DNA from 4 places in the Paenibacillus sp. F4 genome. Region 4 is predicted to be linked to each of the others. Evidence: predicted binding sites of a transcription regulator. Region 4 holds the regulator's gene; each other region holds the start of a gene.
What was found. Region 4 encodes Rex, which represses fermentation and respiration genes when NADH is low (regulators of the CRP and FNR family bind a similar motif). Its sites were predicted from a motif close to TTGTGAAATATTTCACAA; they were not measured.
Positions count from the first base shown of each region.

Region 1: a site for Rex is predicted at 1,514-1,531, ahead of C1T21_RS22990 (DoxX family membrane protein). Genes of this name have one in related genera too.
Region 2: a site for Rex is predicted at 1,689-1,706, ahead of nirB (nitrite reductase large subunit NirB). Genes of this name have one in related genera too.
Region 3: a site for Rex is predicted at 1,955-1,972, ahead of pflB (formate C-acetyltransferase). Genes of this name have one in related genera too.

Region 1 is NZ_POVS01000019.1:209,839-213,056, forward strand. Features, by position in the region: gene C1T21_RS22980 (DUF47 domain-containing protein) at 1-104, opposite strand, end outside; gene C1T21_RS22985 (DUF3048 domain-containing protein) at 293-1,387, opposite strand; gene C1T21_RS22990 (DoxX family membrane protein) at 1,637-2,155, shown strand; gene C1T21_RS22995 (dioxygenase family protein) at 2,313-3,104, opposite strand; gene C1T21_RS23000 (alpha/beta hydrolase) at 3,197-3,218, opposite strand, start outside.
Region 2 is NZ_POVS01000004.1:165,452-168,669, reverse strand. Features, by position in the region: gene nirB (nitrite reductase large subunit NirB) at 1-1,582, opposite strand, end outside; gene C1T21_RS01455 (spore germination protein) at 1,925-3,218, shown strand, end outside.
Region 3 is NZ_POVS01000013.1:136,063-139,280, reverse strand. Features, by position in the region: gene pflB (formate C-acetyltransferase) at 1-1,921, opposite strand, end outside; gene adhE (bifunctional acetaldehyde-CoA/alcohol dehydrogenase) at 2,250-3,218, opposite strand, start outside.
Region 4 is NZ_POVS01000013.1:290,705-293,922, forward strand. Features, by position in the region: gene dinG (ATP-dependent DNA helicase DinG) at 1-949, shown strand, start outside; gene C1T21_RS14600 (redox-sensing transcriptional repressor Rex) at 994-1,647, shown strand; gene C1T21_RS14605 (amidohydrolase) at 1,634-2,935, shown strand; gene C1T21_RS14610 (cell wall elongation regulator TseB-like domain-containing protein) at 2,973-3,218, shown strand, end outside.

The DNA of each region.
Region 1 (3,218 bases), on a different contig from region 4:
TGAAGATTTGAAGTATGTTGGGCAAAATAATCGGCTGCTTGCACGATCGTATCTGCCATATTTTCCAACGTCTCGAAGAATATATCCTTTTTCTTCAATCTCATAACGATTACCCCTTTACGAAAATATCCGCAACCTGTTTCGACTGCAATAGACAACCTTTGCTATCTTATCACACTCATCAATGTTTTTGTAATGTTTGTAAAAGCAAATTTCATGATATACGTATACAATGCCCGACATGGAAGGTCATTATCCGACAATTTTTTCCTAAAAAGGTGTATTTCGTTTTCTAATTTGCTTCTATGGTTACATGTTCCTTTAGTGAAGTATCTGCAGGTACCACATGTATATAGGATGTACCTGGCGTTAACGGGATTTCAACCCCATTTTTCATAAAACGAATCGCATCGCCTGGTGTATGCTGCCACTCAGCCTGTATTAACTGTCCTTGTTGAAACACCATGGCCTCTCCACTGCCGTCCAGCTCAACACTTAATCTGCCTACATCATCCAACGTTCGATGTCTAGCGCTCATTACAATGACATTGGCTGCTGAGAGCTGTTGGTTATTATTTTGATCCACATGTGACTTTTCGTTCACAAAACGCTTATATTGTTGATTCGCTGGATCATAGGTATAAGATACCCGATAGCTTTTAAGCAAAAACCGGATTTGCAAAGATGCTGCTGCCTCGTCCACCATAACTGGAGTTTCGCCGGATTTAAGGTAAGAATATACTGGAACGTCCGTCTGCTTGGCATACCCTTTACTATCGCTTCCTTTGCGCAGTCTGTTTACGTCTGTGTATAAATTATGCGGAGGACGACGATCTTTGCTTCGCCAGAAGTAAGCCCCTCCATTTGAAATCTCATCCAGATGTTCCTTCCGCTGCTGCTGTAAAATCGCATAGGCATCTGTGCTTCCCCCTGCGTGTATCGGCAACGCACCATAGGTTTCGCCCAGCTCAATCAAATACGGCCGAATGCTACGGACCGGTCCAATCTTTACATCTCCGCCATGACTTTGGAAAAAAGCGACCAGACGGGTAATCCCGCCTTCTGCAAGAACTTCATATACCATGTCTGCCTCGCTAAGTCCTGCCTGTGGACGCGCAGCCGGAGCATTGTTGATCATGACAGCGAGCGGTCGCTCCAAAACCGGCTGCTCCACCGGAAGACCAGTGAGCGGAGCTGTAAATGCTGGAATAGACTGCTCCTTCGGCGGTTCAAGTGCCTCCTTCTCTGTTTCTTGCTTGGTCAGTTGGGGAACGGATTCGGATTTACCCGTATTGGACATAGCAGAACAAGACATCAGCGTCATGCATAACAGAGCTGAGGCCATCACACGCAACCAATGATTTCGTTGGGAAATGGGCCCGGACAAGTTCATCCCTCCACTTAGTTATTTTTCTCATTATAAGCTTTATTTCCTGTTTTTGTCTTGATTGAAGCATGACCAATCTATAGAATACTTATCTGAAGACATTAAAATTTAAAAAATATTTAGACTTTGTGATTTTTATCACAAATAACTGTAACTGAACCTACTACAATAAAGGTGTAGCAAAGATGATCATCCCCAACAAAATGAAATACAACCAACATTATAGATTAAGAAAGAGGAGTGGTTTGAATGTTTAACAGCTGGTTACGTGAGAACAAAGTCGCAATGTGGTTGCTGACTGTAGTACGGGTTTATCTAGGGTATGAATGGATGACCCACGGACTTGAAAAGCTGACAGGTGGATTTGATGCAGGCGGATTTATCTCGGGGGCCATTGCTAAAACAGGTGGAGACCATCCCGCTGTACAAGGCTGGTGGGGATCGTTCTTGGAAGCCTTTGCCCTGCCGAATGTAGGTTTGTTCAACGTCCTGATCCCATTGGGTGAGTTCTTGGTCGGGGTTGGCCTGCTTCTCGGTACATTGACTACACTGGCTGCTTTGATGGCTATGGTTATGAACTTCTCGTTCCTGTTCTCGGGTACAGTAAGCACCAATGCAATCTACCTGCTGTTTGAAATCTTCCTTGTAGTTGCTGGTGCAAATGCTGGAAGAATTGGCTTTGACCGTTGGGTACTGCCTTTCCTGCGTGGACTGTTTCGTAAAAATAAAGATACCTTTCCAGCGGACCCTAGTCGAAAAATAGCTTAAACATCCCCAAAATAACCGTTATCCTCCGGGATAATGGTTATTTTTTGCGCTGTTATGCTCACGATACACGTGCCTTCTAATTAATCGAAGACGCAAAATACACAAAAGAACTTCCATTCCCACACACCATGTGGATTCGGAAGTTCTTTTTTTACATTTACGTATCACTTTCTTGACCAAAAGCCCAACAATTGAGACTCAACGAGCCAAGGACATACGATTGAAAAAGCTTACGCGCGGAGCGCTCATGATCCGCAGCCCCCATTGCATAAAACAAAGGTGAAAAATGCTCAATTCCATAAGAAGGTACCGCCTGTTTGGCATATGGAGCCTTCTTATCATATTGGAATAGGTGACGCAAATTCCAGTCTTGAAGCTGCTGTGCAATCCAGTCATCATATTGAACGGCCCAATCGGCTGGCTCACTCGTCTGCTTGAGTGTCCGCAAGTTGTGGACCAATCCGCCGCTACCGATAATCAAAATCCCTTGTTCTCGCAACGGTGCCAGCATCCGTCCAATCTCGTATTGCTCCTGGGGAGCGCGCCGAGAATCAATGGATAAGGGTGCGACCGGTATGTCTGCATCAGGATATATATGCCGCAAAACCACCCATGCTCCATGATCCAGTCCCCGGTTCCGAACCGGCTGGTGGAACAGGTTATGCTGACTGAACAGATGCTCTATCTCCTCATACAGCTTCGGATCGCCTGGTGCAGGGTAATCGATTGAGTACATTTCTTCGGGAAAGCCATAGAAATCGTGCAACGCTGCATGCTGATCATCCGCGCCAATACATTGATCGGGGCTATCCCAATGTGCGGAAAAAATGACAATTCCTTTGGGTCGGGGCAGGCTCGCGCCCAGCTTTGCAAGAAAGCTGGTATATGCGTTATTTTCTACAGCCAGTGTCGGTGAACCATGCGCAACAAAAATTGAGGGTAATGTCATCGCTGCCAACCTCCACACGCCAGTATAGTGTTACTCTTCCATTTTACTCCGGCGGAGGCGCAATTTCCAATACAATCCGTTACACACTGAAATCAGATCATCCAGTGCTGCCAA
Region 2 (3,218 bases), on a different contig from region 4:
GCGCCGGGCGGCATTTGGAGCATCCTTCATCATTATGCCAACCCAGTACATTCATAACTTCACGCGTTGTTGTCAGCCCTTTGGTTTTGATCGCTTCCACAATCTCGTCCCGACTCAATGTTGTGCAGCCACATATTCCTTGTTTGGCTGACGTCTTGAAGCTGTCTCCAAGAACATATTGTAGAATCTGCTCCACGACCGGCTTACATCCTCCACAGGAGCGCGTTGCTCCGGTACATGCTTTAATTTCATCGACTGTAGTCAGTCCATTTTCATTAATTGCATCCACAATGGCCTTTTTAGTTACACCGTTACAGCCACACACAATTTCATCATCGGCCATCGTTTCAGCGGATGATGTTTTCGCCCCGTGATTACTGCATCCAGTACCCATGATCTGTCCATATATCTCATCTGTCATCAATGTTTGCTGACGCACATATTTTTGAAGAGTAGCAGATTCGCTCACATCGCCAAACAGTACAGTTCCAACAATCTTATTTTCACGAAGCAGCACTTTTTTGTATGTGCGCTTCCACTCATCCTTTGCAACAATCACCGTATGTTCAGGCTGGGTTATGAATTCGCCAGCTGAGAAAACATCCACCCCTGAAATTTTGAGCTTGGTGGAAACCACCGATCCCATATAACCTTCAGTATCCGCACCTGCCAAATGTTTGGCAATTACACTCCCCTGTTCAAACAGCGGAGCTACCAAGCCGTAACAGGTTCCGCGGTGTTCAACACATTCCCCTACAGCATATACATCCGGCACGGAGGTTCTCATCAAATCATCGACTACAATACCACGGTTCGTTTCCATACCACTTTGCACAGCCACCTGAATATTAGGTTTGATCCCGACGGCCATAACGACCAAATCCGCTTCCAGCACGCTTCCGTCTGAAAACCGCAGTCCTTGTACCCGATCTTGACCATACACCTCCGCAGTTTGCATTTGCATAGCAAACTTGATTCCCTGGCGTTCTAGTTCTGCTTTTAGCATCGCAGAGGCTTCCCGGTCCAGCTGGCGTTCCATCAAATCCTCCATTAAATGGACGACCGTAACATCCATTCCCAGGTTGACCAAGCCTTTAGCTGCTTCCAGCCCTAACAGACCTCCGCCAATGACAGCTGCCTTTTTAAAGGTCTTCGCCGCCTCAAGCATTGCCGAGCAATCGGCGATATCTCGGAAACCGATGACACCCGGTAATTCTTTACCCGGAATAGGCAGAATAAACGATTGTGAGCCAGTAGCTACCAAAGCTACATCGTAATCAATTTCCAGTCCGTCTTCGGTGTGAATCTTCTTGTTCTCACCGTCGATGCTTTTCACCATTTTTCCTGTATATAAAGTAATCCCTTGATCCGCGTACCATTGCAAATCGTTCAGTATGATATCATCAATCGTTTTACTGCCTTCCAACACATAAGAGAGCATGATCCTGTTATAGTTCGGATGCGGTTCATTTCCCAGGACCGTAATTTCATACTTATCCGTTAATTTCAAAATTTGTTCGACCGTATTGATACCAGCCATCCCGTTCCCTATAACCACAAGTTTCTGTTTACTGTTTATCATATACCGGTTCCTCCATTCATTCGACGATACTTCCTATCCGATGACATCTCCTACGTTCCTATGAATATTGCTTATGCTTCTATTCTAATACAGCAGATAGAGCTATATGTGACTAGAATCACAATGTAGTTCAAATTAAGAATATTTAGGGATTTCCCTATTCCGTTTCAAGGGATAAAGCTAAGGCCAGAAATCAAACTTCATAAATATTAAATACATCACTGCTCAATTCATCGAACGAATCTTTCCATTTCATGTGTAAATACAACCTTTATAAGGAATACTTTAGGAACAACTTGTATCTTAAGGAAACATGAATTGAATCGTATGGAGGTGATCATCATGTGGTCTAAAATAATTTCTTATATTCCAAGCTGGATTACACTCTTTCAAGCAGGCCTCGCGTTGATTATTCCTTTAGGAATTTATTATATAAACACATCGATTTATTCGTTTGTTGGTAGTAAGGGGGCAAAATCCAAACATTCTTCTGATCGTCCGCTTTCCGACGAACATAACGAAGGCGATGCTGATCAGCAGCATGAACCAAGCTCCAAAATTACAGGGAATTATGATTCCGACTTAAAGTCGATCCGAGAGGCTATAGGCGAAAATAGTGATGTGCATTTTCGTGAGTTTGTAGTAAAGAAATATCATGTTCGGTCCGTGTTAGTCTTCATAGAAGGTATGCAGGATGAAAAGCTTATGAGCAAGCAGGTATTGGAGGTCTTGATGTACGAGGGCCAGCAGGACCCACAGCGCCCACAGGAACAGCAGGAAAGTATAAGTAACACCTTTATAAAAGAAAACTTGATGCCACTTACGCAAATTAGTGAAGTTGCTGATATGGAGGACCTGCAGGAGTCTATACTTTTAGGCCATACTGCCTTATTAATTGAAGGAATGAAGGGAGCACTGCTGGTGGGCTCGCCCAATGGCGCCATTCGCTCCGTCAATGAACCAACCTCTGAAGCATTGCTTCGGGGGCCCCGAATTGGTTTTACGGAGGTATTAAGTGAAAATACTTCGATGCTTCGACGCCAGGGCTTAAACAAAAGTTTGGAGATGAAGAAATTCCAAGTGGGAAGCCGAATCAAAAAAGATCTGGTTGTCGCGTATATAAAGGATATTGTGAATCCAGATCTCCTCGAAGAAGTAAACCGCAGAATTTCAAAGATAGACATGGATTTTTTGGCTGAATCCGGTTATGTGGAACAACTTATTGAAGACAATTATTTAAGTCCGTTCCAGCAGGCTCACAATACAGAGCGCCCCGACCGTGTCATTAATGCTTTGTTGGAAGGAAGAATAGCCATTTTGCTGGATGGGACTCCCTTTGCACTTATTGTTCCGGTGACCTTCAGTATGCTGCTTCAATCACCCGAGGACTATTATGAGCGCTGGATTCCAGGAACACTTTTACGCCTGCTGCGATTTAGCGGGGCGTTTATAGCGCTCATGGGGCCTGCTTTGTACATCTCTTTTATATCGTTTCATCCCGGTTTGATTCCGACCAAGCTGGTCATTAGCATCATCGAAACCCGTCAAGGCGTCCCTTTCCCATCTGTCATAGAGGTCATGATTTTGGAAATCTCTATTGAAATCCTACGGGAAGCAGGCATTCGCTTGCCCAAAC
Region 3 (3,218 bases), 150 kb from region 4:
TTTTATCACGGCCGTGCATTGGGTTTGCCCCTGGTGCAAACGGTTCGCCTGCTTTACGTCCATCCGGTGTTGTACCTGTTTTCTTACCGTACACCACGTTGGAAGTAATAGTCAGTACAGATTGAGTAGGAACCGCATTACGATAAGCTTTATGCTTGCGAATCATGCTCATGAAGCTTTCTACCAGTTCCACAGCGATGTTATCTACACGGTCATCGTTGTTACCATAGCAAGGATATTCGCCTTCGATTTCAAAGTCAACGGCAATCCCTTTTTCGTTACGGATTGGTTTAACTTTTGCAAATTTAATGGCACTCAAGGAGTCGGTAGCAACTGACAGACCCGCAATACCACAAGCCATGGTACGGAGAATATCACGATCATGCAACGCCATTTCAATGCGTTCGTAGCTATATTTATCATGCATGTAGTGAATAACATTCAAAGTGTTCATGTACAGTTTTGCCAACCATTCCATCATAGGTTTGAAGCGGCTCAACACTTCTTCATAATCCAGAACTTCACCTGTAATGGCTGGGAATTCAGGCCCTACTTGAACGCCAGATTTTTCATCTTTACCACCGTTAATTGCATACAGCAGAGCTTTAGCCAAGTTGGCACGAGCACCAAAGAATTGCATTTGCTTACCGATTTTCATTGCCGATACACAACAAGCAATACCATAATCGTCTCCATAAATTGGACGCATCAGATCGTCATTCTCGTACTGAATGGAGCTAGTTTCAATAGAAACTTTCGCACAATATTTTTTGAAGCCTTCAGGCAATTTTTCCGACCAAAGTACAGTCAGGTTCGGCTCCGGTGCAGGTCCCAGATTGTAGAGGGTGTGCAGGAAACGGAAGCTGTTTTTAGTTACCCGAGTTTCTCCAGTTACGGACATACCACCAATGGACTCAGTAACCCAAGTTGGATCTCCACTGAATAGTTCATTATAGTCAGGTGTGCGCAAGAACTTAACAATACGCAATTTCATAACAAAATGATCGACCAGTTCTTGAGCTTGTTCTTCTGTCATTGTACCCTCTTCCATATCACGTTGAGAGTAAATATCAAGGAAGGAAGATACACGTCCTAAGGACATTGCTGCACCATTTTGTTCTTTGATTGCTGCAAGATATCCAAAATATACCCATTGGAAAGCTTCTTTCGCATTGTTAGCAGGTTTTGAAATATCAAAACCGTGCTCAGCAGCCATTTGTTTCAGTTCATTCAAAGCACGAATTTGTTCGGAAATTTCCTCACGCAGACGAATTACGTCTTCTTCCATGGAATCAACTTCAAGGCTTTTCAGTTGCAGCTTTTTATCTTGGATCAAGAAGTCTGCACCATACAAAGCTACACGACGATAGTCACCGATAATACGACCACGACCGTATGCATCAGGCAGACCAGTAATGATACCAGCTTTACGGGCTGCTCTCATTTCATCTGTATAAGCGTCAAATACACCTTGGTTGTGAGTTTTACGAATATGAGTGAAGATATCAATGATACTTTCTGGTACTTCAAAACCATAGGCTTTACAAGCGTCGATCATCATCCGAATTCCACCAAACGGCTGCAAAGAGCGTTTGAATGGAGCATCTGTTTGTACACCGACAATTTGCTCTTTATCCCGGTCTAGATAACCCGGTTTATGTGAAATAATAGTGGATGGCGTATTCACGTCTACATCAAGCACGCCGCCGTTTGCCAACTCTTTTTTGGTAAGATCGGATACAATATCCCACAATGCAGTTGTGTTGGCGGTAGGACCAACCAAAAATTCTTCATTGCCAACATAAGGTAAGATATTAGTTTCAATAAAATCGTTGACGTTGACTTCTTTAGTCCATTTGCCTTTTTTAAAACCTCTCCAGCCAGATTGTTGCTCTTGTAATTCTCTCTCAATCACCGACATGTAAATCCCTCCAAATTGTTTGGTCTTCCGGACTTGTGATTTTTTTCACGATAAAGCTATTTCTTGAGCCCGGCCTGTTCACCGATGCCTTACGCTCAGTGTCGGGACCTTTCTTACACCCTTATTGTAGAATAATGATAGAGTGTAGTATGTGATAAAAATCACAATATGAGTGATTTTTATCACTTTATTTTCCCTAGCTTCACGCCTATATCCTTAGCCTTGCCGTTCACCTCCCTTCCCAAACCAACAGGCCCTCTATATAGAGAGCCTGCATTGGTATTGAACGAGAAAATGCTTTTTCACAAGTCTCTTCGTACCTATTATATTATTGGTCAAAACGTCCGTAGAAGGCATTGCGATAGACATCAGCCAACTCCGTAACCAGCGGCAACTTCGGATTCGCAGTTGTACATTGATCTTCAAAAGCGCGGTCAGCCAGATAGTCTACACGTGATTCGAAATCCTTCGCATCGAAACCGATTTGTTGGAACGATTCCTCGATACCAAGTGTTTTGTTCATCTTACGGATTGCTTCGATCAAGCTGTTAACCCCTTCTTCGGTGGTGCGTGCAGGCAGTCCCAATATGCGCGCGATTTCTGCATAACGCTCATCCGCAACAAAGTGCGAATATTTAGGGAACGAAGCAAATTTTGTCGGTTTTTTCGCATTATAGCGAATGACGTGCGGCAGCAAAATGGCATTCGTGCGGCCATGCGCTGTATGGTATTGTCCACCCCATTTATGTGCAAGACTGTGGTTAATGCCCAAGAATGCATTAGCAAACGCCATACCAGCAAGGGTGGAAGCATTATGCATTTTTTCACGAGCCAGCTTATCACCGGTCAGAGCCGATTGTTCTAGGTATTGGAATACCAATTGAATGGCTTTAATCGCCAGACCATCTGTGTAGTCATTAGCCATTACGGACACGTAAGCCTCGATAGCATGTGTCAGAACGTCCATACCTGTGTCCGCTACAGCTGTTTTAGGCAGCGAATATACAAACACTGGGTCAATAATTGCCACATCAGGAGTCAACTCATAGTCAGCCAGCGGGTACTTCGTGTTGCCCAGGTTTTTGTCCGTAATTACTGCAAACGATGTAACTTCGGAACCTGTACCCGAGGTTGTAGGGATCGCTACAAATTGTGCTTTTTGGCCCAGACGTGGGTACTTGTAAATCCGTTTACGGATATCCATGAATTTTTGTTTTAAGTTATTGAAATCAGTATCTGGATATTCATAGAACATCCACATGCCTTTAGCCGCATCCATTGGCGAACCGCCGCCCAG
Region 4 (3,218 bases):
CTTTTTTATGCGACTCGATGATGAAACAACCGTATACTGGCTCGAAGCGAGTGGGCAATTCCGCAGTAAATCATTACAATTTTATGCGGTGCCCGTCGATGTGAGCCGCCAGTTGAAAGAAATGTTTTTTGACAAAAAAAGAAGCATTATTCTGACGTCTGCTACCTTATCGGTAGATAAGTCGTTTCAGTACATGATCGATCAGCTCGGCTTGCAGGAGGCCGCAGATCAAGAGCGGCTGATGACTTCGCAGCTCCCGTCACCCTTTAATTACAGGGATCAGGTGTTGCTGGTCATTCCACGGGATTTCCCAAGCGTGAAGGGCAGTGTAGGAGATGCACACTTTGTAGATATGCTCGTTAGCTCTCTAGGAGCGACTGCTCAGGCGACGCGGGGGAGAATGCTCGTTCTGTTTACTTCCTATCGGATGCTCCGGCAAGTGTATGAGCCGCTCAAAGAGGCCTTAGCATCCAGCGAAATTACTGTGCTGGGACAAGGTGTGGACAGTGGGAGTCGCAGCAAGCTAACCCGCCGTTTTCAGGAAGCCAAAGCTTCTGTATTGCTGGGAACCAGCAGCTTCTGGGAAGGCGTCGATATTCCGGGGAAGGCTCTGACTTGTCTGGCCATTGTTCGCTTGCCGTTTCAACCGCCGAATCACCCGTTGCTGGAGGCAAAAAGCGAGCTGCTCCAGCAGCAGAAGAAGAATCCATTTATGAAGCTGTCTGTACCACAAGCGGTCATTCGCTTCAAACAGGGATTTGGTCGGTTGGTTCGTACAGCGAGCGACCACGGGGTCGTTATCGTTTACGATACGCGTGTGATCGAATCCTATTACGGAAAGCACTTTTTGTACTCGTTACCGGGACCAAAAATGGAGCATATGCCATCGGAGCAAATGGTGCCCCGCATCGCCGAATGGCTCCAATCTGCCCCGGAGACCGAGGCATAACGGACGGACACTAAGTATGTTCGTTACAATTAGGGGGAGCAAGTATGAAATCAGATAAAATTTCAGAGGCTGTCGTACGGAGGTTACCCGTATATTTACGTTATCTGAATGCACTTCACAAACGGGAGGTGGCTACGGTCTCTTCTCAAGAGTTGGGACAGAGGCTAGATTTGAACCCGGCCCAAATCCGTAAAGATCTCGCCTATTTTGGAGATTTTGGTCGGAAGGGTATAGGTTATGATGTTTCTTATCTAATTGAGAAAATACGCCATATCCTGAAAATCGATCAGCAAATTAATGTAGTATTGGTCGGAGCGGGTAATCTGGGTCAAGCCCTTTCGAATTATAACGCTTATTTAAAAGACAATATGAAGATTGTAGCGGTATTTGATGCGTTTCCGGATAAGGTAGGGACCAAGATCAATACATTGGTCGTGCAACCGATGGATGAACTGGAAGCGACTGTGAAAGAAAAAAACATTCGAATCGGGATTATTACCGTACCTGATTTTGAAGCACAGCACGTGGCTGACAGGCTTATTGAGAGCGGAATTGGAGCGATCCTGAACTTTGCACCGACTACTCTCAAGGCACCGGCCAACATTCGGATTCATGCCACAGACTTTACAACTGATTTGCTTAGCCTCGCTTATTATTTGGAGGACGGAAAGGAAGAAACACAATATGACAGTGAATAAATGGATGATTAAAAACGGCTCTTTTGCCGTAAATGGATCAGAAGCTGGGGTAATCCATGGCTTTATGATTGTGGAAGATAGCCGCATTACTTACATTGGCGAGACTTTGCCTTCGGGTGAGGAAGAGACGAAAGCGATCGATGGTAAGGGGCTATTGTTTTTACCTGGTCTGATTAATACTCATGGTCATGCGGCGATGTCTCTGCTGCGTGGGCATGGAGATGACTTGGCACTTCAAGTATGGCTTCAGGAAAAAATGTGGCCTATGGAAGCCAAGTTTACATCTACGGACGTGTACTGGGGTACGTCGTTGTCAGTGCTGGAAATGCTGAAAGGTGGAACAACGACCTTCCTGGACATGTACGATCATATGGATGAGGTGGCTCGTGTAGCTGAAGAGTCAGGTATTCGTGCAAGTCTGATGCGTGGAGCAATTGGACTATGTTCGGAGGAAGAACAGCGAATCAAGCTGGCTGAGGCCGTGACCTTTGCGCGTAACTGGCATGGTAAAGCAGACGGGCGTATTACAACGATGATGTCACCGCATGCGCCATACACCTGTCCACCTGCGTTTATTGAAAAATTTGTACAAGCTGCGCATGATCTGGATTTGCCGCTGCATACGCACATGTCTGAGACGATCGCCGAAGTGGAGCAAAACGTACGCGACTACGGTTTGCGTCCAGTTGCACACTTGGATAAGCTTGGCTTTTTCTCCCGTCCTTCGCTCGTTGCCCATGGCGTTCATTTGAACGACGAAGAAATAGCTTTACTGGCTGAACGTGGTGTAGCGGTTTCGCACAACCCAGGTAGCAACTTGAAGCTGGCAAGTGGTGTGGCAAGAGTGCCTGAATTGCTGCGTGCAGGGGTTACCGTTTCTCTCGGAACGGATGGTCCTGCCAGTAATAATAACCTGGATATGTTCGAGGAAATGCGTCTGGCAGCACTTATTCACAAGGGTGTATCTGGTGACCCTACGGCAGTTCCTGCGAGTGAAGCGCTGCGTCTGGCAACAGAATACGGTGCAAAGTCAATTGGTTTAAAAGAAGTAGGAGCGTTGGCAGCAGGCAACAAGGCTGACTTTATCGCGCTGGATCTGAATCAGGCACATTTCTTGCCCCGTACAGATCTTATTTCCCATGCGGTATACTCAGCAAGCGCCAAAGACGTGGTTCACGTATGGGTAGACGGTCGTCAGGTTGTGAAAAACGGCGAATGCCTGACTATGGACGAGGAACGTATCAAACATGAGGCACAAGCCGCCTTTGAAGGGCTGCTGTCGCGCTAATTCAGGTGTCACATCCCCTTAGAGAGGAAGCACGGGTTTGAAAAATAAAAAAAAGTGGATAGCGGTCGCCATTTTGGCCGTGATACTGATCCTGGTCAGCATTTTCTGGTATTATTCCTATGTTACTCAAGACCAGGTGGCTGAGGAAAATGCCGCTATCATTAAGGCCAAGCAATCAGGTGGTCTGGTTAGCACGACTCAAACATGGAAGTCTGTGTGGGATCAGGTATATTGGGTGGTTCAAGGGAAAAATGCACAGAATGAAAATATAATGGTGTGGGTT